4 regions of the Afifella sp. JA880 genome follow, and region 2 is predicted to be linked to each of the others. Evidence: riboswitches for the same ligand, from Rfam matches in the RefSeq annotation. Region 2 holds a riboswitch; each other region holds the start of a gene.
What was found. Region 2 has a riboswitch for cobalamin ahead of NYQ83_RS07525 (TonB-dependent receptor plug domain-containing protein). Riboswitches for the same ligand answer to the same signal wherever they lie in the genome.
Positions count from the first base shown of each region.

Region 1: linked by a shared signal. The riboswitch ahead of NYQ83_RS03800 (PocR ligand-binding domain-containing protein) and the one ahead of NYQ83_RS07525 (TonB-dependent receptor plug domain-containing protein) in region 2 are both predicted to bind cobalamin.
Region 3: linked by a shared signal. The riboswitch ahead of cobU (bifunctional adenosylcobinamide kinase/adenosylcobinamide-phosphate guanylyltransferase) and the one ahead of NYQ83_RS07525 (TonB-dependent receptor plug domain-containing protein) in region 2 are both predicted to bind cobalamin.
Region 4: linked by a shared signal. The riboswitch ahead of NYQ83_RS00280 (ABC transporter substrate-binding protein) and the one ahead of NYQ83_RS07525 (TonB-dependent receptor plug domain-containing protein) in region 2 are both predicted to bind cobalamin.

Region 1 is NZ_JAOANH010000001.1:812,133-818,089, forward strand. It holds gene NYQ83_RS03780 (zinc-binding dehydrogenase) at 1-147, shown strand, start outside; gene NYQ83_RS03785 (acetate/propionate family kinase) at 246-1,454, shown strand; gene eutJ (ethanolamine utilization protein EutJ) at 1,465-2,313, shown strand; gene NYQ83_RS03795 (response regulator) at 2,326-3,108, opposite strand; gene NYQ83_RS03800 (PocR ligand-binding domain-containing protein) at 3,188-4,438, opposite strand; cobalamin riboswitch at 4,558-4,770, opposite strand; gene NYQ83_RS03805 (ABC transporter ATP-binding protein) at 5,189-5,957, opposite strand, start outside.
Region 2 is NZ_JAOANH010000001.1:1,592,455-1,598,411, forward strand. It holds gene NYQ83_RS07520 (acyl-CoA thioesterase) at 3-797, opposite strand; cobalamin riboswitch at 1,250-1,449, shown strand; gene NYQ83_RS07525 (TonB-dependent receptor plug domain-containing protein) at 1,565-3,526, shown strand; gene NYQ83_RS07530 (ABC transporter substrate-binding protein) at 3,526-4,371, shown strand; gene NYQ83_RS07535 (FecCD family ABC transporter permease) at 4,368-5,393, shown strand; gene NYQ83_RS07540 (ABC transporter ATP-binding protein) at 5,390-5,957, shown strand, end outside.
Region 3 is NZ_JAOANH010000001.1:86,492-92,448, forward strand. It holds gene NYQ83_RS00500 (AzlC family ABC transporter permease) at 1-581, opposite strand, end outside; tRNA gene NYQ83_RS00505 (tRNA-Asn) at 1,042-1,117, opposite strand; gene NYQ83_RS17810 (hypothetical protein) at 1,208-1,627, shown strand; cobalamin riboswitch at 1,626-1,837, shown strand; gene cobU (bifunctional adenosylcobinamide kinase/adenosylcobinamide-phosphate guanylyltransferase) at 2,174-2,704, shown strand; gene cobW (cobalamin biosynthesis protein CobW) at 2,701-3,735, shown strand; gene cobN (cobaltochelatase subunit CobN) at 3,737-5,957, shown strand, end outside.
Region 4 is NZ_JAOANH010000001.1:40,885-46,841, reverse strand. It holds gene NYQ83_RS00290 (ABC transporter ATP-binding protein) at 1-327, opposite strand, end outside; gene NYQ83_RS00285 (FecCD family ABC transporter permease) at 324-1,373, opposite strand; gene NYQ83_RS00280 (ABC transporter substrate-binding protein) at 1,386-2,393, opposite strand; cobalamin riboswitch at 2,523-2,756, opposite strand; gene NYQ83_RS00275 (glycosyl hydrolase family 28-related protein) at 3,007-4,314, shown strand; gene NYQ83_RS00270 (pyridoxal-phosphate dependent enzyme) at 4,387-4,773, shown strand; gene NYQ83_RS17805 (pyridoxal-phosphate dependent enzyme) at 4,659-4,913, shown strand; tRNA gene NYQ83_RS00265 (tRNA-Pro) at 5,061-5,137, opposite strand; gene NYQ83_RS00260 (hypothetical protein) at 5,394-5,756, shown strand; gene NYQ83_RS00255 (DUF192 domain-containing protein) at 5,829-5,957, opposite strand, start outside.

The sequences.
Region 1 (5,957 bases), 780 kb from region 2:
GCCTACGAGATCTTCAAGAACGCGGCCGAGGAGCAGGCAATCAAGGTCGTCCTCTCCACCGATGCGGCCAAGAAAGCTGGCAGCGGCGTCTCCAACGACAACGAGTTCATTCGCCAGATCGTGGGGCGCGTCCTGGCCAGCCTCTGACATCCCTCGCCAACGGCCGCGATGCGGCACGGCTCAACGAAAACCGGCGCCCCACGCCTCGCAGAGGCAGTGCGGCCATGCTTGCGGAGTGTTCACCGGTGATTTTGGTTATCAATTGCGGCAGCTCGACGCTGAAATACCAGCTCTACACCACCGATCTCATGATCGTCACCGCCAAAGGTCTCGTCAGCAGGATCGGCGAAGAGGGCTCACGGCTGGAACATACCGCTCACGGAGAGAAACGTGTCCGCGTGGTGCCCGTGCCGGACCATCACACGGCCTTCACGGCCATGATCGACCTCCTGCTCGACCCGGAGGTCGGGGTCATCGACGACATCAGCGATGTCACGGCGGTCGGCCACCGCGCTGTTCATGGCGCTGACACCTTCGTCAAATCCTCGGTGATCAATGACGAAGTCATCGCCAAGCTGGAAGAATGCGTCCCGCTCGCCCCGCTTCACAACCCGCCGAATCTCGTCGGCATCGTGGAGGCGCGCAGATTGCTGCCGGACGTACCGCAGGTGGTCGTCTTCGACACCGCCTTCCACCAGACCATGCCCGAATATGCGCATGTCTACGCCCTGCCATACGAGCTCTATAGCGAGCACCGGATTCGTCGCTACGGTTTCCACGGAACGTCGTGCCGCTTCGTCAATCAGAGGGCGGCGGATATGCTCGGCAGACCGGTGGACGAGCTCAAAATGGTCATCTGCCATCTCGGCAACGGCGTCACGATCGACGCGATCGAGAACGGACGCTCGATCGATACGAGCATCGGCTTCGCCACATTTTCCGGGGTTATGATGGGCACGCGCTCTGGTGACGTCGATCCGGGGCTGATCTTCTATCTCAACAAGCAACTCGGCATGAGCCTCGATGATATCGAGGCCATGCTCTACAAAAGGAGCGGTCTCCTCGGCGTCTCAGGCATTAGCAACGATATGCGAGAAGTTGAGGAACGCGCCGAGGGTGGCTGCGAACGTTGCGAGCTCGCGCTCGAGATGTTCGCCTACATGACGCGGAAATATATCGGGTCTTATGCAGCCGCCTTGGGCGGGCTCGATGCGTTGGTCTTCACCGCAGGCATCGGCGAGAACAGCCCCTCAATGCGAGCGCGGATCTGCGAGAAGCTCGGCTTCCTCGGCATTGCCATCGATAGCGACGCCAACGAGGCGCCGGGCGACGACGGGCGGATCAGCACCCGTGATTCCAGGACGGCGGCAATGGTCGTGCCGACCGACGAGGAAAAAATGATCGCCATCGACACACTTCGCCTGACCGAAAAGGCCAGAGCGGAAGCCGCGTGAGGCAGGAACGATGAACAGCCACGCCGACGACATCCTCGCCCGTGCAGTCAGCGTCTTCAACAAGACGCCGGCTCGGCAGGGTTACAAGGGCCGGGTTCATGTTGGGGTCGACCTCGGCACGGCCTATACCGTCCTCGTCGTTCTCGACGAGGACGGACAGCCGCTCGCCGGGCGCTATCAATTCGCGCAGATCGTGCGGGACGGCCTCGTGGTGGATTTCATCGGCGCCATGCAGATCCTTTCGCGCATGAAGGCGGAGGTTGAGGCGGATCTCGGCTTCGCGCTCGAGAGTGCGGCGACCTCCTACCCTCCTGGCGTTGCGCCGGCGGAGGTTAAGGCAACGCAGAATGTCGTCATCGGTGCAGGGCTCGAATGCGAGCATTTCGTCGATGAGCCAACAGCGGCCAATGCCCTCCTGCAGATCAAGAACGGGGCGGTGGTCGACGTCGGCGGCGGCACGACGGGCGTTGCGATCTTCAAGGATGGCGAAGTCGTCTATACGGCCGACGAGGCGACTGGCGGGACCCAGTTCACGCTGGTGCTTTCAGGCGCTCTCGGCGTTTCTTTCGAGGAGGCGGAGGACATCAAAAAGGACCCGAAAAGGGCCCGTTCACTTTATCCGCTGGTCAGACCGGTGATGCAGAAGGTCGGTAGCATCGTCGCCCGCCACATCGCCCCTTACGACGTCAAGACCATCCATCTGGTGGGCGGCACCAGCGGGATGCCCGGCATGGCCGACATCGTGGCCGAGATGACCGGAATCCCGACGAAGCTGCCGTCTCACCCGATGTTCGTGACGCCGATTGGCATCGCCATGCATGATCGTGAAGACAAAACAGGCGCGCCGCCCCAGAAATAGGCGGCGCGAAGATCATTGCGCGTCCGGCACCGGCTCCTTCTCGCTTCGGCGGAACTGCGCCGGCGTCATCCCCGTCTCGCGCTGGAACAGGCGATAGAAATTGGTGACGTTGGCATAGCCGACCTGCTCGGCGACCGCTTCGTTGGTCGTGTCGGTCGTCAAGAGCAGATCCTTGGCCGCCTCGATGCGCTTCTCGGTGAGAAACTGCTTGTAGCTGATGCCGACACATTCGCGAAAACGGTGCGCGAGGTGCGACGGGCTGAGATGCGCGACATTGGCGACAGCCGAGAGCGACATGTTTTCATCGGCATAGTTTTCGGAAATGAAGGCGATCGCACGCTTGACCGGATCTCTCTCCGGCGCACAGGGCGTGGCAGCCGACGTCACGTCCCGCGCGATCTCCGCATCGGCGGCGGACGAGGACGCACTCAATTCCGTGCAGATCTCACCGTGGAGCTTCCGCAACAATTCGCCAAGCTTCGCCGGACGGATCGGCTTCAGAAGATAGTCGAGCGCACCGATCTTGAGAGCGCGTTGCACATAGGCAAATTCATCATAAGCCGTGAGGAAGATGAGCCGCGTGCGCGGCAGCTCGGCCTTGATGATCGCCGCCGCTTCCAACCCGTCCACGCCGGGCATCTTGATGTCGATCAGAATAAGCTCAGGCCGCTCGCGCCGCGCCAGCTCCACCGCCTCGGAGCCGTTCTTGGCCTCCCAGACATTGGCGAAGTCGAGCGCCTCAGCCGCCACGACGCGGCTGACCGTCGAGCGAATGATGGGCGTGTCGTCGGCCACCAAAAGGCCGGGCCGAACCGAGGACTCCTGTTGAAAAGCGCCTTGAAACATGGACGCAAAACGCTCAGTGCGTGCGAGCTCAAGCATTTTCGAGCTGCGCATAGTCGCCGAGTGGCCAGGAAAGCTCAATTCGGGTTCCCTCATTCAATCTGCTTGTTACTTTTAGATCGAAGTCGTTGCCGTACTCGCTGTCGAGCCGGGTGATGACACTTTGCAGTCCGAGAGCCGCGCGGCTGCGCTCCGCCTGCTGCAGGACACAACGATCGTTGTTGAGCGCGGCGACCTGAGCCTCGCTCATCCCCGCGCCGTTGTCATAAACCTCGATCAAGCCGCGATCGCCTACCCTCCGGGCCGAAACGCGCACACGCACCGGCCGCGAGAGCGCTTCCACCCCATGCACGATAGCGTTCTCGGCAAGCGGCTGCAGAACCATGCACGGGACCGGCCAATTGCGCAGGCTTTCGTCGAGATCGACTTCGATGCTCAGGTGGTCGCCGAAGCGAAGCTGGTGGAGGCGCAAGCAGCGTTCGATCATGTCGAATTCTTCGCTGAGCGGCACCGAAGTGGCGAGATTGCGCAGGCTGTAGCGGAGGATGTCGCTCAGCATGTAAGCGACCTCCTCGGTCTTCACCGCCTTCTCCTCGAAAGCCGTGTAGCCAATGAGCGTCAAGGAATTGAACAGGAAATGCGGATTGACGCGCGCCTGCAACGCCCGCAACTGCGCATCCTGCAGCGCCTTTTCCGTCGCGGCTTTGGCTTTCACCTCTTTGAGGAGGCGCGCCTGGATCAGGTTCGTCTTGCCAATCTCGATGATGTGGCTCGCCGCCAGCATCAGCATCTCGACAGCGGAATCGAGGCGATCTCGATCGGCCGCCGGCATGGCATAGACGGCTTCCTCGAGTTCAGCCGGAGCAATGCCAATTGAACCGTTTCGGTCGAGCACGTTCTGGATCGTGCGCTCGCGTTCACTTTCGAGCATCACCTGGCCGCACAAGAGGCAGCCGAGATATTCATCCTCGATGATGATCGGCGCGGCGACGTCGACGAGCCCGGCATGGCAGACATAGGTTGCCGGCCGGCCAGACCGGTAGGCGGCGAGGCCCCCGCAGGCATCGCATGCATGACAGCGCCGCAACCCTTCGGGGGTGGAGCGCATCAAACGACACACAGGCTGGAAATTGCTTGTTTTGGTGACGGGAACCCCGTCGCGACCAACTGTCACCGCCGCCATATCCATGGCCTTGGCAAAAGTGTCCTGGATCCTCTGCAACGTCGGGACGTCGACGAAGTCCTGGATCCGCCACTTATGAGTTGGGAAATGCTCTTCCATCAGGATGACCGACCTGCCCAACGCCGAAAGATGACAAGCAAGCGCAAGCGCTGCCCACCGTGATTTTCGTCGCTGGATGCAAACCCCGACATCCCTCGTTGTACGCCGACAGCCCACACAGCCCGACGCACATCACCGGCAGGTCTCCTGGCTCGCGGCACCAAGCAAGGGCTACCTTCCCAGCACTTTCGCGCCAGTGGCACTCCCAGCCCTGCTCTCCGCTCACAGTTGCGGGGGCAGCTACGGTTTCGGTCCCTTTTTGGCAGGCCTCACCGTATTCCCTTTTCATCCTTGCACTCTCGCGCTCGGAAACCGGTAACGGGCTTTTACTGGCGCCAAGAGAGGCATATGTCAAGTCGGCAAGGCCGCTAACGCTTTCGTTACCCACGTGTAACAGGAAAAAATTCTATCTTTGGTTTATTAACAGCGCGCATAGGTTGCTTTTTGCCATAGAATGGCCACGCCGCGCTCCAATATCCGTAATATTTACATCAACATCTAAGCCCAATACTTTGATGCATGACGATATCTACAGATACTTGGGCATACACCCGGCCATAACGCCGCATATTGCCGGCCGCGATAACCTCTCCGTGAGGCGTCAGATGCACCGCCCAGTGGGACGGATAGCGCCTTTTAGTACAGGGTTTCCGCAACAGAGGCGGACTGCCACCGCACCTGCTCGCGACCTCCTCGGCACCGCCTCTTCGAACACAGGGACGGGCGATACCGTCAAAGCATCCGCCTGAGCTATAAAGCCTGCCCGTCCTTGTCGAAGAAATGACAATGGGCGGGATCGAAACTCAGCCAAACGCGCTCGCCCGTCGTCACATCGCTGATCCCGGCCGTCTCGACGGTCACAAGATCATCCTCGCCGATATTGGCATAGAGAAGCGTATGGTTGCCGAAAGCCTCGACAACCACGATCTCGGCCGCAATGCCCTCGGTTTTCTCGCGGCTGAACTCGATCTCATGGGGGCGGATGCCAAGTGCGATTTCGTCCTGATCGATCGCCGCTGCCGGCGCTTCCGGAAAAGCCATTTCGACCCCGTTTGGGAGCTTGAGGCGAGGACCTCCCTCCGACGCTCCGGCGACGCGCACCGGCAGGAAGTTCATCTGCGGGCTGCCGATGAAGCTCGCCACGAAACGGGTCTTCGGCTTGCCATAGAGTTCGAGCGGCGTGCCCACCTGCTCGATGCGCCCCTCGTTCAACACCACGATGCGGTCGGCGAGCGTCATCGCCTCGGTCTGGTCGTGCGTGACGTAGATCATCGTGGCGTCCATGTCGCGATGCAGGCGCGCGATCTCGATGCGCATCTGGGCGCGCAGAGCTGCGTCGAGGTTGGACAAAGGCTCGTCGAACAGGAAGACCTTCGGATCGCGCACAATCGCACGGCCGATGGCGACACGCTGACGTTGGCCGCCGGACAATTGCCGCGGCTTGCGCTGGAGAAGCTCCGACAGGCGCAGCATTTCTGCCGCTTCCGTGACCTGCCGCTTGATCTCCGACTTCTCGACC
Region 2 (5,957 bases):
GCTCAGGCGATCGCAACCGGACGGTGGGCCTCGTCGACGGCGACCATCACGAACGTCCCCTTGCCGCACAGCCTGCGGTTTTCCGACAGGAGTGCCTCGGCAATCATCGTCACCTCGACGGTCATCGAGGAGCGCCCGGTCGCCACGATCGAAGGGTTGAGCTCGATCATCTCGCCGGCGACGACCTGATCCATGAAATCGACGCGTTGCGAGGCGGCCATGACGACGATTTTTCGGCAATGTCGGGTCGCTGCGACGAACGCGGATTTGCCCATCGCGGCAAGGACGTGGCCGCCATAGAGGCTGCCGTAATGGCTCGTCTGATCGGGAAAGACGATTTCGCAGGAGCCGCTTTCAGACACGGGCATCTCGGGTTCGTCCGACAGGGGTGGCAGCGCGCCGCCATACCGCTCTAACGTATCGGCGGCCACCATGTTGAAGATGCCCCGCGTCGACAAGCGCCGTTCGCCGGACAACGGCGCCTCGGCGAAGAGATCGACCTCGACGCCAAGCGAACGGCGGCCGACACGCACCACCTTTCCCGTCAGCTCGACGATTTCCCCAACATGCGCCGGGACGTGAAAATCGATGCGTTCGCAGGAGGCGGTGACGAAGTCGACATGCGCGTAACGCGAGGCGACGAGGAAGGCGACCTTGTCCATATGCGCAAGGCCGATGCCGCCGAAGAGCGTGCCATGGTGATTGGCGTCGCCGGGAAAGACGAAGTCGATCAGTCGGGTAAAGCCGTTGGCGGGACGCCCCAACCCGTTCTCCGAGCTTTTCTCCGGCGCGTTCATTGCGCGCTCCCCGCCGTTTCAGCACGCAAATGCTCTGCTGCCATGATCATGTCGAGACCTCCCCATCCCAAGCGCTCAAGCTGCCCTGCCTCGCCGGCGCCGCAGAAGCCGCGCAAACCTCACCCAAGGGGCGCAGGGCCTGAGCACCTTCCCGCGTCAAGCGCACCGCAGCGCACACCGTCAAGGCGGACTTTCTGCCGATCGCTCAGGCGCAACCTCTCACGCCCAATCTATCCGCCCGACCTATGGGAAGCCCCACGAAACCCGGCAAAGGCCCCGTGTGCGCCCCGCCTCTGCGGCCTTTTGCCCCCTCTCCCAGAGCCATCCATTCTCGCAGGAGGCCGCGCCGCCGGGCGCCATCGGCAAGCTTCATCCTTCGCCGCCAAAAGCGAAAGCGACTTCCAATCAAGCCCATGCGCCTGCGATTCATCTTGACGCGACGGTCGCGATCGTGGTCCCGTCCTTTCGACGGTGCCTCTTTGGAGGCTCAAAAGGGAACGCGGTGCGGGCGATGCTCAAATCCGCGACTGTCCCCGCAACTGTGAGCGGTGAATCGCTCGTCACAATGCCACTGGCCCCGAGGGTACCGGGAAGGCGGCGACGCGATCATGACCCGCAAGTCAGGAGACCTGCCGTCAACCGTGGTCACGCGCGGTCACGTCGGTCGGGGTGTGCCGATGGGGTAGACTTCATGCGCACGCGCCCATGAAGCGTCCTCGATCGCGGTGATGTGCCAACCGGCCGTGCGCCGCCCTTGAGGTCGTCCCGTGTTTTTCTCCCGCCCCCCGCGTGAAGGCGTTCCGCCGCAACGCTTCGTCGCCGTTTGTGCCGGCTTTTTCGTCGCCGCCGGCATCTCTCCGGCCGCCGCGCAGGACGATGACGTCATCGAACTCCCCGAACTCTCCGTCACGGCGAACCTGACGGCGACGCCGCTCACGCAGGTCGGCAGCGCCGTGACCGTCATCACTGGCGAGGAGCTGAAACAGCAGAACATCCACGACGCGACGGAAGCGCTGCGTCAGGTGCCGGGTGTGATCGTCAACGCGGCCGGCCCACGCGGCCAGTTCACGCAGCTTCGGATCCGCGGCTCTGAAGGCAACCAGACCAAGATCTTCGTCGACGGCATCCCCGTCAACGACCCGGCGCGCGGTTCGGAATTCGATTTCGCGCATCTTCTTGCCGACAACATCGAGCGCATCGAGGTGCTGCGCGGGCCGCAGAGCGCGCTCTACGGCTCCGACGCGATCGGCGGCGTCGTCAACATCATCACCCGGCGCGCCGAACCCGGCACGCATCTGACGGGCCGCCTCGAAGCCGGTTCGCACAAGACGCTGAGCGGCAACGCCACGATCGGGACGGCCGGCACCAACTACGATTTTCTCGCCGGCGCCTCCGGCGTACGCACCGACGGCATCTCGGTCGCCGATGAACGCCTCGGCAATCCGGAAGACGACGGCTACGAAAACGGCACCCTCTTCGCCAAGGGCGGCGTCGACGTCACCGACTGGCTGAACCTTTCAGGCGTTGCACGCTACACGCGCCTGCGCACCGATCTCGATTCGGAAGGGTTTCTGCCCTCCGTCGGCCATACCGGCCCGCTCGATTCCAATCAGGACATGAAGGGCGACCAGCTTTTCACCCGCGCTCAGGCGAAGGTGACGCTCCTCGACGGTCATTGGGAACAGCTCGCCGGCATCTCCTACACCGATCAGAACCGCGATTATCGCGATCTCGACCCGACCACGGTCACGAGCACTTACGAAGGCGAACGGCTGCAGTTCGATTACCGCTCGACCTTCATGTTCGATACGCCCGCCATCGCCAATGCCGGGCATACGCTCACGTTTGGGGTCGAGCGGGGTGAAGACAGCGCCGTCTCCGACAGCGCCTGGTCGTCCTTCGATCGCTCCATCACCTCGACGGGCTTCATCGGCCAGTATCAGCTCAGCCTGTTTGAGGACCTGTCGCTGACGGCGGGCCTCCGCCACGACCTGAACGACGTCTTCGAGGATGCCACCACCTACCGGCTGACCGGCGCCTACAATTTCCGCCAGACCGGCACCAAGCTCCACGCCTCCTACGGCACCGGCGTGAAGAACCCGACGCTCTTCGAACTCTACGGCTACACCAACACCTATCGCGGCAATCCGGATCTCGAGCCGGAAGAGGCGAAAGGCTTCGACGTCGGCGTCACGCAGGCCTTCTGGGCGAACCGCGCCTCGCTCGACGTCACCTATTTCAATCAGGAGATCTCCAACCTCATCACCGGCTCGGGCCAGTCCTCGATCAACCAGCCGGGAGAATCCAAGATCGATGGCGTGGAAGTCGCCCTGACGGTGGAGCCGGTCGACAATCTGACGGTGACAGGCTCCTACACCTATACGGACGGCGAGGATCCGACCGGCGACGAATTGATCCGCCGGCCGCAGAACGTCGCCAGTCTGGTCGTCAACTACGCCTTCCTTCAGGGCCGCGCCAACGTCAACGTGTCGGTCGATTACAACGGCGAGCAGAAGGACTGGGTGTGGACCGACGCCCTTTACGTGAACCGCGAGACGCTCACCCTCGACCCCTACACGCTCGTCGATGTCGCCGCCTCCTACGACATCACCGACAACACCCAGATCTACGGGCGCGTGGAGAACCTCCTCGACGAAAAGGCCTATGATCAGTGGGGTTATGACCGGGAAGGCGTCAGCGCCTATGCCGGAGTTCGGCTGACATTCTAATGCCTGGGCCTTGGCTCACGTATTGTCTGGCAGCCGTTGCGGTCCTCGCCGTCGCCGATGCTCCTCCGGCGGCGGCGAGGCCGCAGCACATCGTCTCGATCAATCTGTGTGCCGATCAGCTTCTGATGCGGCTTGCAGATCCCGATCAGATCGCCTCACTCAGCTATTTCTCGCGCGACGCCTCCATGTCGAACCTCGCCGAGGAGGCCCGCGCGTTTCCGCGCAATCGCGGCCTCGCCGAGGAGGTGATGCGCTACAAACCCGACATGGTCTTTGCCGGGCGCTATACGAAACGCGTCACCGTCGATCTGTTGAAGCGGATCGGCGTCGATGTCGTGGAACTCGACGTGCCGCGCTCGCTTCCCGACATCGAAGCCCAGATCCGCCGCGTTGGCGCCGAGCTCGGCCAGGAGGCGCGAGCGGAGGCATTGGTGCAGGAGATGGAGGCGCGGCTTGCGACCGAAGAGGTTCCGGCCTCCGAGCGCCCGTCGGCGATCGTCTACGAACCGAACGGCTATACGGTCGGCGCCGGCTCGATCATCAACGTCCTCATCTCGCTCGCCGGCCTTGAAAATCTCGCCGCCGAAAAAGGACTTGAAAGCTACAGCCGGTTGCCGCTCGAAAAACTCGTGGCCCTGTCGCCCGATGTGCTCGTCGTCGGCGATTATCGTGACGCGCCGGCCGTCGCCAACGAGATCCTGCACCATCCGGTCCTCTCGCGCATGCCGCGGCCGATGGAGATAGTTTCCGTCCCGCAGCGTCTGTGGATGTGCGGAGGACCGGACATCTTCAAGGCGGTCGAGGTCTTGCGCCAGGCGGCCGACAAAGCGAGGGCGCGGCAATGAGTGAGATCGCGCTTCAAGCCACCAGGTCGGCGGCCGGCTACCGCAGGCTCCTCGGCGTCCTGTCGCTCATGCTTCTCGTCGCCTTCGTCCTGTCGCTTGCCATCGGCTACGGCCCCTTCGATTTCGGTGCCGCGCTCAACAGCGCGCTCTCCGGAAAGGACGATCTCGGCGCCCTCGTCCTTATAGAAATCCGGCTGCCGCGGGCCCTTCTCGGGCTCTTCGTCGGCTTCGCGCTCGGTCTTGCCGGCGCCGTGATGCAGGCGTTCTTGCGCAATCCGCTCGCCGAGCCCGGCATCATCGGCATTTCAGGGGCCGCCGCCTTCGGCGCCGTCGTCATCTTCTATTCCGGGCTTTCCGCCGTCTCCTCGCTGCTTCTGCCCATCGGCGGGATCGTTGCGGCCCTTGCCGCCGGCCTTCTTCTTTTCGCCGTCGCCGGGCGGAACGCCAACACGGCGACGCTCATCCTCGCCGGCATTGCGGTGAACAGTCTCGCCGGGGCCCTCGTCTCGCTCGTTCTCAACCTGTCGCCCAATCCCTTCGCGGCCACCGAAATCATGTTCTGGCTGATGGGCTCGTTCGCCGATCGCAGCCTGACGCATGTCGCCATCGCGCTCCCGCCGATCTTCGCCGGCTGCATCGCGCTCTTCTTGACGTCGCGGGCGCTCGATGCCCTGGCGCTCGGCGAGGATACGGCGACGAGCCTCGGCTTCGATCTGCGCATCACCCGCGCCCTCCTCGTCGGCGGGGTGGCCCTCGCCGTCGGCGGCGCCGTCGCCGTCAGCGGCACGATCGGCTTCGTCGGTCTCGTCGTGCCACATCTCTTGCGCCCCTTCGTCGCCTACCGCCCGAGCCTGCTTCTGCCGGCAAGCGCGCTCGGCGGCGCGATCCTGACGCTTTCCGCCGACATCGCCGTGCGTCTCATCCCGACGCAGCCGGAACTGAAACTCGGCGTCGTCACGGCCGTTATCGGAGCACCCTTCCTGTTCTCACTCGTCTGGCGCATGCGTGGAGACCTCAGATGATCATCTCAGCCTCCGGCATCGGCGTGAAAAGAGGCGAGGCGACGATCCTGCAGAGTGTCGACTTCGTCGCGCGCGCCGGCGAAGTGGTCGGGCTCATCGGCCCGAACGGCGCCGGCAAATCGACCCTGCTCGAGGTCATCGCCGGTCTGCGCAAACCGGAACTCGGCCAGGTCTTCTACGACGGCAAGCCCGCCGCATCCGTGCCGCGACGCAGCCTGGCGCGCCGCCTCGCCTATCTGAAGCAGGATGCCACCGTCGACTGGCCTCTCTCTGTCGAAAAGGTCGTCGCTCTCGGCCGCCTGCCCTATTCCGGCCTCTTCGCCGCGCACGACAGGCGCGCCGATGACAGAGCCATCCGCGCCGCAATGGAGACGGCCGGCATCGCCCAGTTCGCGGAGCGCAACGTGCAGACGCTCTCCGGCGGCGAACGCGCCCGGGTTCTCCTCGCCCGCGCGCTCGCCGTCGAGGCGGAGACGCTTCTCGCCGACGAACCCGTCGATGCGCTCGACCCCCTGCATCAGCTCAATGTCATGGAACTCCTGCGCAGAACCAGAGACCGCGGCA
Region 3 (5,957 bases), 1.5 Mb from region 2:
GCGATCAGCGTGGCGAAATAGATCGGGATCATGGCGCCCAAAGTCGCGCCGACGATGACCGGCACGGAGGCTGCGAGCTGATGGCCGGCCACGGCGCCGATGACGGCGGAGAGCGAGCACATGCCTCCGACCATGCCGCAATAGAGAATCGGCCGTGGAGGCGGCTCTTCCATGAGGCGGGGGAGGATGACGGCGAAGGAGCTTGCCGAAATCAGCCCGACGCCGCCCAAAGCGCGCCAGAATGTCGTCTCCGGCAAGCGCGCCAGGACCGAGGCGACCATGACGATGAAGCGGAGATTGACGATGATGACGGCGACAACGGCCGCGGCCCAGGCGCCGGCGGTTGCGCCCTCGCTCGTCAGGATCTGCATGGCGGCAGCCTGAGCGGGCGCGGCGACCGTGAGGCTGGTCATCAATGCGGTCTGCACGGCGTTAAGGCCAGCTTCAGCGCTGAGCTGGCCGACGCCCATGAACATCACGAGGAAAGTGAGAATCACGACGAGAGCGTCACCGACGGCGATACGGAAAACGTGTCCTGCGGACGCCTCTTCGTCGCTGGAGAGGTCTGGGGAGTCTGTCATTGCATCGGGGGAGGGCGTATCTCAATGTAGAATATCAGCCATCCCTTTATTCCAGCTTATATATTGTGTCCAGAAAAACTAATCGAAATGAATATACTTCATTTCGGCGCGATATCCTGTGCCGGCACATATCATAACTATGAGGTTGTTTTCGTATCGACGTTGATGGCGCGTGAGGTGTCGTCGCGAATATTTCTGCGCTCGATCACGTTCTGCACATCCGCTGCGGCCTGGAGACGCCTGATTCAGCGCGGAGCTGGGCGCGCTGCGAATCTCTTCGTGAACCCCGCCTTCGAGGTCGAACGGCGATCGTTTTCGATTCTGTCGATAGAAGCGGGAGCGGCGTGTGAATGGCCAGGCGACGTTGCCTCGGCCAGACCGTTCCGGGTGCTCACAGTTTTTGGCACCCACCGTGAAGACACGGTTTCGACTGGATCGTGGGATGAGAAGAGAAGGAAGGTGGCTCCCCGGGCCGGACTCGAACCAGCGACCCAGCGGTTAACAGCCGCTTGCTCTACCAACTGAGCTACCGGGGAATTGAGGCGCGATATACCAAACTCATCGGGCATTGCAAGCATCCTTTCGCAGCCCATTTTTGACGCATGCAAAACAGGCAGGAAGCTGAAGTGGTAAAGAACGACAGGAAGCGGCGCTCGCGCCTCCATCTTTTTGGCCGGCAGATGCCTCTGCCGCACAGCCCGCTTCTGCGTGTTGGTATCGGGATTCTGCTGGTTCTCGGCGGTCTCTTCGCCTTCCTGCCGGTGCTCGGCCTGTGGATGCTGCCGCTCGGGCTGATCGTGTTGTCGATCGATATTCCCGCGGTGCGGCGTTGGCGGCGGCGGTTCACTGTGTGGATCTACACGCGTTATCCGGGCGTGGCGCGGCGATTCGACGTGGCCGCGCCCGCGGGAAATGGCAATGGGAAGGCGGCTGTTGCCAGCAAAATCGATTCGCAGACACCGTTCGTTTCGCCGGGCGATACACGCATGAGCGAAACGGAGCGATCGGCGGAATCGCGCTTGCGACAGTCTTCCGATTCCGTTTAGTCTTTGAAATGGTTCCGGTTCCCGAATGGTGCACAGCACCTGGGGATCAAAAGGGAATGCGACAGGGATGACCCAGATCGGGATCCCTCATCCGCAGCTGCCCCCGCAACTGTACGCGGCGAGCCCCCTGCACAAGCCACCGGCAACGGGAAGGCGCAGAAGGGCGGAGACCCGCAAGCCAGGAGACCTGCCGGACCAGGGCAACTCGAACGCCGTCGGAGGGACGGCAAAGGGGATAGCATGCAAAGTTCCGGAACATTTCCGTCTGCGATTCCATCCAGGGTTCGAGCCGGCTGCGCCGCATTGATCGCCAACGATCTGCGCACCGTGCAAAGCGGTTTCGCTTCCATACGCGGGCGGTGTCTGCCGCCTGATCTTTCAGAAAACGCATCTTTGCCGCGCTGCCATTGAGGCAGTCATGTTTCCTCACGTTCAAGGCATGGCCGAGGGTCATGCGGCCTTTGTTGCGACCGGCTGGACGGTAAGCATCCGACCGCTCGCGTCGTCTGCCTTGCCCCTGGCGCGGAAACGCTCCGCGAAATCCGCATGATAACCACGGCACTCGTTTTGGGCGGCGCCCGCTCGGGAAAAAGCGCCTATGCGGAACGCCTCGTGGAGGGAAGCGGGCTCAACCCCGTCTACGTCGCGACGTGCCCTCCCGCCGACGACGATGCGGAGATGGGTGAGCGTATCGCCGCACATCAGGCCCGGCGCGGACCGGCATGGCGCACCGTCGAGGAGCCGGTCGCGCTTGCGGACGTCCTCGCCGGGGAGGCCGCGCCGGATCGGGCCCTGCTCGTCGACTGCCTCACGCTCTGGCTTTCCAACATTTTGTTCGCCGAAGAGGACATCGCCGTGCGTACGCGCGACCTCTGCGCAGCCCTTGCCGCGGCGAAAGGCCCCGTCGTCCTTGTCTCCAACGAGGTCGGCCTCGGCATCGTACCCGATAACGCCCTGGCTCGTCGCTTCCGCGATGCGCAGGGCCGTCTCAACCAGGAAATCGCCCGCTCGGCGGAGCTGGTCGTCTTCATGGCGGCCGGACTGCCTCTGGCACTGAAAGGACAGCTTCCTTTATGACAAACGCTTCGGAACGCATTCCCGCGACGATCATCACCGGCTTCCTTGGAGCCGGAAAGACGACGATCATCCGTCACATCCTCGATAACGCGAACGGCAGAAAGATCGCGCTCATCGTCAATGAATTTGGAGACACCGGCTTCGACGGCGGCATTCTTTCCGATTGCGGCAGTCCTGCCTGCGGCGAGGAGGATATCGTCGAGTTGTCCAACGGCTGCATCTGTTGCACGGTTGCCGATGATTTCCTGCCTGCGATGGAAGGTCTCCTCGCACGCGGCCAGGCGCCTGACCACATCGTCATCGAGACGTCGGGCCTCGCTCTGCCGCAGCCGCTCGTCAAAGCCTTTGCCTGGCCTGCTGTCCGCGACCGGGTGACCGTCGATGGGGTGGTGACCGTCGTCGATGCCGAGGCCGTCGCGGCCGGTCGTATGGCGAGCGACGAAGCGAAGCTCGTCGCGCAACGCGAAGCCGACCAGTCGCTCGACCATGACGATCCGATCGAGGAATTGTTCGAGGATCAGCTGCGCTGTGCCGATCTCATCATCCTGTCAAAGAGCGATCTCGTTGATGAAGCGGGCATGCTGCGCGTGGAAAAGCGCGTCGGAGAGGACAAGCGCGTCGCTGCGTCGCTCATCCGTGCCACACACGGCATCGTGCCGCCGGAGGTCCTCCTGGGTGTTGGGGCCGGGGCGGAGGACGACAGCGAGACCCGGCTTTCGCACCATGAGATGGAAGGCGAGGAGCACGAGCACGACGATTTCGATTCCTTCAGCATCGCCGTGACCGCGCCGGATAAGGCCGAGGCCGAAGCACGTATCACCAAGGCGCTCGCCATGCCCGGCGTTCTGCGCATCAAGGGTCGCCTTGCGATCGACGGCAAAAAGGTGCCGCTGGTCGTCCAGGCCGTGGGTCAGAGGCTGGAGAGCTGGTTCGACCGCGGCAACGGTGAATCGTCGGGCGAGCCGAAGCTCGTGGTGATCGGCCTGTCCGATGTCGATCGAGCGGCCGTCACGGAGGCCCTCGGAGGCTGAATTGCATATCTTCAAGGGCCAGAGTCGGGGGCTCGACGCGGCTTCCGAAGCGGTCGACCTCGATCAGAGCCCGGGCGACATCGTCATCCTTTCCGCAGCCGACACCGAGATTGCCGGGTTGGCTGCGGCGGCGAACCGGCTGGCGGATGATTTTCCGGCCATTCGGCTCGCCAACTGGATGTCGCTCGCGCATCCCTATTCGGTCGATCTCTATGTCGAGAAGGTGCTGGCCGAGGCGAAGCTGATCGTCGTTCGGCTTCTCGGCGGCGTCGGCTATTGGCGCTACGGCGTCGAGGAGACGCTACGGATCGCGCGCGGCTCAGGCGCCAAAGTGGCGCTGATGCCGGGCGATACCAAATGGGACGGCGACCTTGCGGCCGAGGGCACGCTCGGCGCCGACGAAACGCGGCTTCTCTGGTCCTATCTGGTCGAGGGCGGGGCGGAGAATTTCGAAAACGCGTTGCGGTTCTCGGGCCATCTTCTCGGGTATGACGAGGCGCCTTCGCCACCGAAGAACGTGCCGGCTTTCGGCGTCTACGAGGGCGGACGGAAGCTTGAGGGCGAGGGGCCGACTGCGGCAATCGTCTTCTACCGCGCCCTCGTGCAATCGGGTCAGACGGCGCCGGTGGAAGCGCTTTCTGCGGCTCTTGCCGAACGGGGGCTGCGGCCGCTTCCGGTTTTCGTCTCAAGCCTCAAGGCGGCGGCGGACAAAGAGTTCGTAACGGGGCTGTTTCAGGAACACGATCCTGCGCTCATCCTGAACGCCACCGCCTTCGCACTCGGCAAGACCGGCGATCCGTCTGCCGAGACCGTTCTCGATGGCGGACGGCGGCCGGTTCTTCAGGTGACGTTCGCAGGTGTGTCCGAGGCGATCTGGCGTGAACATCCGCGCGGTCTCTCACCCTCCGATCTTACCATGAACGTGGTGCTCCCGGAGGTTGACGGACGTCTCATCACCCGTGCCATTTCGTTCAAGGAAGAGGGAGCGTTCGAGCCGCGCACGCAGTGCCGGCCGATGGCGCATCGCCCGCTTGCCGACCGCGTCGCCTTCGTTGCCGATCTCGCGGCGGCCTGGGCGCAGCTTTCGACGAAGCCGAACGCGTCGAAACATATCGGCATCGTTCTGTCGAACTATCCGAACAAGGATGGCCGGCTCGCAAACGGTGTCGGTCTCGATGCACCCGAATCGACGGTGCGGCTCCTGACGGCGATGGCCGAGGCTGGCTATGACACCGAGGGCGCGCCCGAGACGGGCGAGGCCTTGATGCAGACGATCCTCGCCGGGCCCACGAACGCGATCGACGGACGGGTCGAGCGCACGGGCGGCGAGCGGCTTTCGCTCGAGGATTATCGAAAATTCTTCCGCGCGCTGCCGGAGACGGTTCAGAGCGAGGTCGAGGCCGCCTGGGGGCGGGCTGAAGACGATCCTTTCTTCGACGCTGACGAAGGTGCCTTTGCGCTCGCGCTGCATCGCTTCGGTCATGTCGTCATCGGCGTGCAGCCTGCGCGCGGCTACAACGTCGATCCGAAGACGAGCTATCATGACCCGGCCCTGGTGCCGCCGCATGGCTATTTCGCCTTTTATGCCTTTCTGCGGCGCTCATTCGCGGCCGATGCGCTCGTTCATATGGGCAAGCATGGCAACCAGGAATGGCTGCCGGGCAAGGCGCTTGCGCTGTCACAGGATTGCTTTCCCGAGGCCACCCTCGGGCCCGTGCCGCTCGTCTATCCCTTCATCGTCAACGATCCGGGCGAAGGGGCGCAGGCGAAGCGGCGCGCGGCCGCGGTCGTCATCGACCATCTGATGCCGCCGATGACGCGCGCCGAAAGCCACGGCGCGGCGGCCGAGCTTGAATATCTGATCGACGAGTATGCGGCCGCCGACCTCGTCGATCCGCGGCGCTCGAAAAAGGTCGCTGAAGCGATCGTGGAGCGAGCGGAAAGCGAAGGTTTTCTGGCCGATCTCGGGATCGCGTCGGGCAGGGAATCGCGCGAGGAAATCATTCTCAAGCTCGACGAGCAGATCTGCGATCTGAAAGAGCTGCAGATTCGCGACGGGTTGCACATTCTGGGTCAGTCTCCGGCCGGGCGGCTGAGGACCGACACGCTCGCCGCACTCTCCCGTGTGCCCCGCGGCGGAGGCGAGGCCGGGGATGCCTCGCTTTTGCGCGCACTCGCCGATGATTTCGAATTGCGCTTCGACCCGCTCGATTGCGTGCTCC
Region 4 (5,957 bases), 1.6 Mb from region 2:
AGTAAGAGGTCCCAGCCATGGCGTGCGCCCGAGCTCGACCGTCTCGCGAACGGTAAGCCGGTCGGAGGTATCGAGCTGCTGGGCGACGATAGCGATCCGCCGCGCGACCTCGCACCGCGTGATTTTTCGGATATCGATATCGCCGACCATCACCCGGCCGCGGGATGGTTTCCGCAATCCCGAGAGTAGCAGCAACAATGTCGACTTGCCGGAGCCGTTCGGTCCGACGAGACCGAAAAGTTCGCCAGGCTCGATCTTCAGATCGATGTCCGACACGATCGGAGTGCGGCCGGCGGACCAGCCGAGAGCATGCGCCGTCAGCGTCATCGCGCGTCTCCGCGACCGCGCACCAGGATCAGCGCGAAGGCCGGCGCACCGACGAGCGCCGTCACCACACCGATCGGCAGAACCTGGCCTGGAATGATGATTCTCGACACGATGTCGGCGAAGATGAGAAAAACGGCGCCGGTGATCGCAGTCATCGGGATGAGCCGGCCATGGCGCGGACCGACCAGAAGCCTTGCCGCATGCGGGACAACCAGTCCAACGAAGCCGATTGCACCGACGATGCTGACCATAACGGCCGTCACCAGAGCCGCCGCCCCGATCAAGATCGCCTGCGTCTTCAGCACGTTGATGCCCAGGGAGGCAGCAGCATCCGATCCGAAGGCGAACGCGTCGAGCGCCCGCGCATGGACCGTGATGATGACAAACACCAGGATCGCGACGGGTGCGGCGAGCCACACATCAGGCCAGCGCACACCGGACAGATTGCCGAGCAGCCAGAAGATGATGCCGCGCGCCTGTTCGGCATTGGCCGAGTGCGCGATGATCAGCGACGTGAGCGCATTGAAAAGCTGGGCCCCGGCCACGCCGGCAAGGATCACCTGACCGGTCGATGTCCCCGCAAAGCCACCGGCGGCCCGCGCCAGAGCGATGACGAGCGCAAACGCCACGAGGGCGCCGACGAAAGCGCCGGCCGAGAGCGACACGAGACCGCCGCCGATGCCGGCGATGGTAACAGCCACAGCTCCGGTCGATGCGCCGGCAGAGATCCCCAAAATGTAAGGGTCAGCAAGCACATTGCGCAGCAGGGTCTGAAGCACCAGCCCCGAGACGGCCAGGCCTGCGCCACAGGAGGCCGCGACGATTGCCCGGCTGAAGCGGTAATTCCAGACGATGCCCTGGTCGATCGGATCGACAGGATAGCTTCCCCCGAACACCTTCATGGCAAGCACCTGCCCGACCGTTTCCAACGGGATGCGTGTCTCTCCGATCGCAGCCCCGAGGATCAGAGCGGCCCCCAGAATTGCGAGTTTCGACGACAACGATGTCAGAAGACCCGGCCAGCGGCCGGGTCGTTGAGTGGCCATGATCGGGCTCTGCTATTTCAGCTTGGGAAGTTCATCGGCGAGCATCTCGAGTGCCGAGATGTTGCGGATGGAGGGATCCATGGAATGGGCGTCCATGACGAGAATCCGCCCCGCCTTGACGGCTTCCATTTCCTTGGCGACCGGATCCGTCTTCACGAATTCGAGCTTCTTTTCGACGTCGTCGGCAGGAAAGCGGCGGCGGGTCATCTTGGCGACGACGATGATGTCGGGGTTGGCCTTGGCGATCGTCTCCCAGCCAACGGTCGGCCATTCCTCGTCGCTTTCTACGACGTTGCGAACGCCGAGCTTCTCCATCATCCAGCCCGGAACGCCCTTGCGCCCGGCGACGTAGGGATCGACGTCCATTTCGGCAGACGAAAACCAGAAGACCGCGGAAACGTCGTCCGCCTTCGCTTCTTTCGCTTTCTCCACCGCAGCGGCTTCGCGCTGCGAAAGATCGCTGATGAGCGCCTCGCCCTCCGCCGTGACGTCGTGGATCTCCGCAAGTTCGCGGATCGCACGATAGAGGGCGTCGGTGTTGTACATCTCGAGCCTGGTGCCATCGACGCCGGCGGAATTGTCTTTCACGCAATCGGTCGGAAGGATGTAGGTCGGGATGCCGACGTCATGGAACTGCTCGCGGGTCCCGACGATGCCCTGCGGCCCGATATGCCACTCATAGGAAACCGCCACGAGGCCCGGCTTCTTGGCAACGACGCTTTCGAAACTTGGATCGTTGTCGGCGAGCCGCTCGATGCCGCTGTTGAGTTCGGCAAACTCCGGCAGCACATCGCTGAACCAGACTGAGGTCCCGACGACCTTGTCGCCAAGGCCGAGCGAGTAGAGAATCTCAGTCGCAGACTGGCCGACCGTGACATCGCGCTCAGGCGCAGCCTCGAACGTGATGGTTTGTCCGCAATTGTCGATGCTCAGCGGGTAGCTGGTTTCGTTCGCATGCGCGGCGTCGATGAGCGAAAGACTGGCCAGTGCTGCAAGGCCGATCGCGACGTTTCGGTGCATTGTGTCCGCTATCCTGGTTCCAAGAGAGAACCGCGGGGGCAGGCGGAATGGATTGCCCGAAAAGAGACTCGCGCATTGTCGTCGACGACAAGATTGTCATCTCGATCCTTCCCCCGACATCCCCGCCGGGTCTGGTTGCATGATGATGGCAGGTCTCTTGACTTGCGGGTCTCTGCTTCCCCGAGCCTTCCCAGGCGCCAGACGGTCTCCGTCGCACGCCCAGTGGCATCGTTCGGGGTCGCTCTCCGCTCACAATTGCGGGGGCAGTCACGGATTTGGCGCCTACTGGCTACACCGCACCGTATTCCCTTTTCATCCAGCGAAGTCTTCGTTTCGCTGGAAACCATCGACAGAGATAAAGGCTGGATGGTGTCGGAGTGTCAAGCCGGATGCGCGCCACATTCCGTCCCGGTTGCGCAAGCTCAAACAAGGCGGCGCGCCACGCCCGCGATCTTTCAGGCACGCATACGTCGGACTTCGGTCACGTGGAGCCGAAGCGGCCGGAGCCTCCCACGAGCGCCCCGCAAAGCCCTGACCCGTGCTTTTCTCCCGCGGCTCCCGTAAACGTCCGCGGAACATCGCAACACCGCCCCAGAGATATGGACGGATCAAAATGCACAACACCCGCAGATATCTCGGTGCAATTCTCCTTGTTTGCACAGGCTTTATGTCCGCCGCGAGAGCCGCCGACGTCATTCCTTTCGACACGTCCTCACCCGCACAGATCGGAACGGGAGCGCCGGCCGGCCGGGCACAGGCAGCAAAAGCCGGTCAGTTTGTGACCCTGACGGACTTCGGCGCATCGACCAGTGGCACCCAGGCGCAGAACACGTCCGCGGCGCAGAATGCTATCGAGGCCCTGTCGTCACAGGGCGGCGGCACACTTTACATACCGCCCGGCACCTACCCGGTTTGCGGCCTGATCCTCAGATCGAAAATCCACATAACCGGCGCAGGTCGAAACGTCACAATATTGGACGGAAGCGCGTGCAATTCGGCCGACGCCATCGTTTACGGCCCGTCGAATGCTTATTCACTCTTCAAGACAAAGGCCTCAGCCGGGATCTTTGATTGGGCGTTGAAAGACATCACGATCAAAGGAAGTCTGTCGCACAGGCATGTCGATTGCCTCGGCACCTACGGATATCGGTTTACAGTTGATCAAGTCGAATTGACTGAGTGCGGAGGCAATGGATGGCACACAGAAGGAGGTAATGCCACGCGCGGCCCGATGGAATCTTACGTGAACAACCTTCTCGTCTATACCGTGAACGCTACCGGCATATTCAATAACGGCCCGCACGATTCCAACTTCGACAATGTCATCATCGTCGATGCCGGACAGGGAGCCCACGACACCTATGCGGGAATGTATCTCGGCAGGCATACCAACGTCCGCGCCAAGGGATTTCACGCCTGGCACAGGTCGACGGCAACAAACCGGATGCGCAACGCCCTGGATGTCGAAGGATGGGGGTCGACGTTCACCTCATCCAATTTCGAAGGAAGTTTCGGCCCACCCGTCCTGTTGAACACGGGCGCGTCCATGAACCAGTTTGCTTGCGACAATGCCTATTACAACAGGTTTTCACCCGGCCCTCTCATTCTGATCAGGGGCCCGTCGAACTACATATGCGGATCCGCGATGAACAACGATCCGGGAACGTTGCCCACCAGCGTCGGCATTCAGCTCGGCGACCATACGCGTGGGGAGAATGTCAGCAACAATATGATTTCTCTCCAGCAGGAGAGCAACAATGGCGGCTCCATCGACTTCTCGAATGACGCCGGCGGCAACATGATCAGAATCGTGGGATACCAATCGTCAGGATCTAAATATCTGGGGAGACCACACCCCTCGGACGACATCGACCTCATCATCACTGGCGTCGAAGGATCGAACCTCCACCAACATCCCTGACGTAGAGTCTCGCGCCCCCGCGCCTTACGTCGACCCGCGCTCGATCAGACGCAGCGGGATGTTCCGGATCGCATGTCGCGCCTGCGTTTCCTCCGGCTGCGTTTCCTGCGGCCGGTCGAGAAGCATCTGCGCGGCCACCCAGCCGAGCTTGCGACAACCTTCGGCGACGAGGTGCGCGGGGCCGCTCTCTCCTCCGATCCAAAGGATGTCGCGCGCGGCCTTGTGGCGGCTTCGGGCGGCAATCACGGCCTCTCCGTCGCCCGCACTGCAAGCCTTAAGAGCGTCCCGGCCACCATCTTCCTGCCGGAAGACGTTCAGGCCGAGAAAGTCGACAAGATGCGCCGCTGGGGTGCCGAGACGGTGATTGGCGGCCCAAATTTCGACGAGGCCGATGCCGGCGCACACGCTTATGCCGAGAAGACCGCGCGCTTTACTTCCACTCCTTCGCTGACCCCCTGATCACTGCCGGCCAGAGAACCGCCGGCCTGGAGATTTTCGACAATCTTCCGGATATCGAGACTTTGGTCATTGCCGTCGTCGGCGGCGGGTTCATCACCGGGATCGCCGTGGCGCTCAAGGCGCTGAAACCCGCGATTTAGAGCGGTGCGGCCGCGATGGCGGCGCTTGCGACCGGCTTCATTCCGACGCGGGACGACGAGATTGTCTGCGCGCCGGCCTGCGGCATGTGTAACGGGAGCGGTCCCGCAACAGCAGCCGCACGATCCGTCTCGTGGCCGTCGCTTAAATGGTCGGGGCAGCAGGATTCGAACCTGCGACCCCCTGCTCCCAAAGCAGGTGCGCTACCAGACTGCGCTATGCCCCGACGCCGTAATTTGGCGGAAACTAGGAGGCTGAGGCCGCCGGCGCAAGCGGGAAAGTGAGGGTAAAGGCGAAAGCCGAAAACTCCGGAAACCGGCACCATCAACCCCTTCTCTCGACCCCTACCCCGCGCCCTCGACACCTTCAAACTCAGCTTGCGTTGCGCTCAGGCCGCTTCCGGCGCCTCCGGCCTTCCTTCCGGACATTGTCCAGAGCGCTGGCACTCTGCTAAGCCCCTCGTAATACTGGAGAAGAGAACGATGAACGACGCGCCCGCAACCGAAACACCGATGTCTGCATCATCGCCTGCGGCGAACTCCCCCTCCCCCGCAATCGCCCCGGAAGACGGGATCCTGTGGAGAGGGCGCCAATGGGCGGTGACCGATTTTGGGCTGGAACGGCTGGGCGGCGGACAATCCGTCCCGGCCGACCGCCTGTTTGAAGACATCTCTGTCTATTCCTGGATCCGCCGCATGGGCGACAGGCCCGATGTCGATCTCGACGATTTCACCACCGCGTTCATGGTGGCGCTCGTCCTCCACGGCTTCGTCACCAATCTGCCCGGCGCCAAGGTTTTGGAGGATTACCAGAAGGCTGAACGAAAGCGGGCCCGATCAGCCTGAAGGCCTGCGCGAAACAGCCGATCGAACGCGGCCCACATGCTTCGCATCTTGCGACGGCGAACCGACGGCGGATCAGTTTCGCTCGATCGCTTTGCCGGAAACCTGGTCGCCCGGCCGGATATGAAGCCGGTCCGCCGTTCCCCCGGCGACCTCGAGCACGAAACGCACCGGCCGCTCAGAGGCGATCGTCGTCTCAGACAA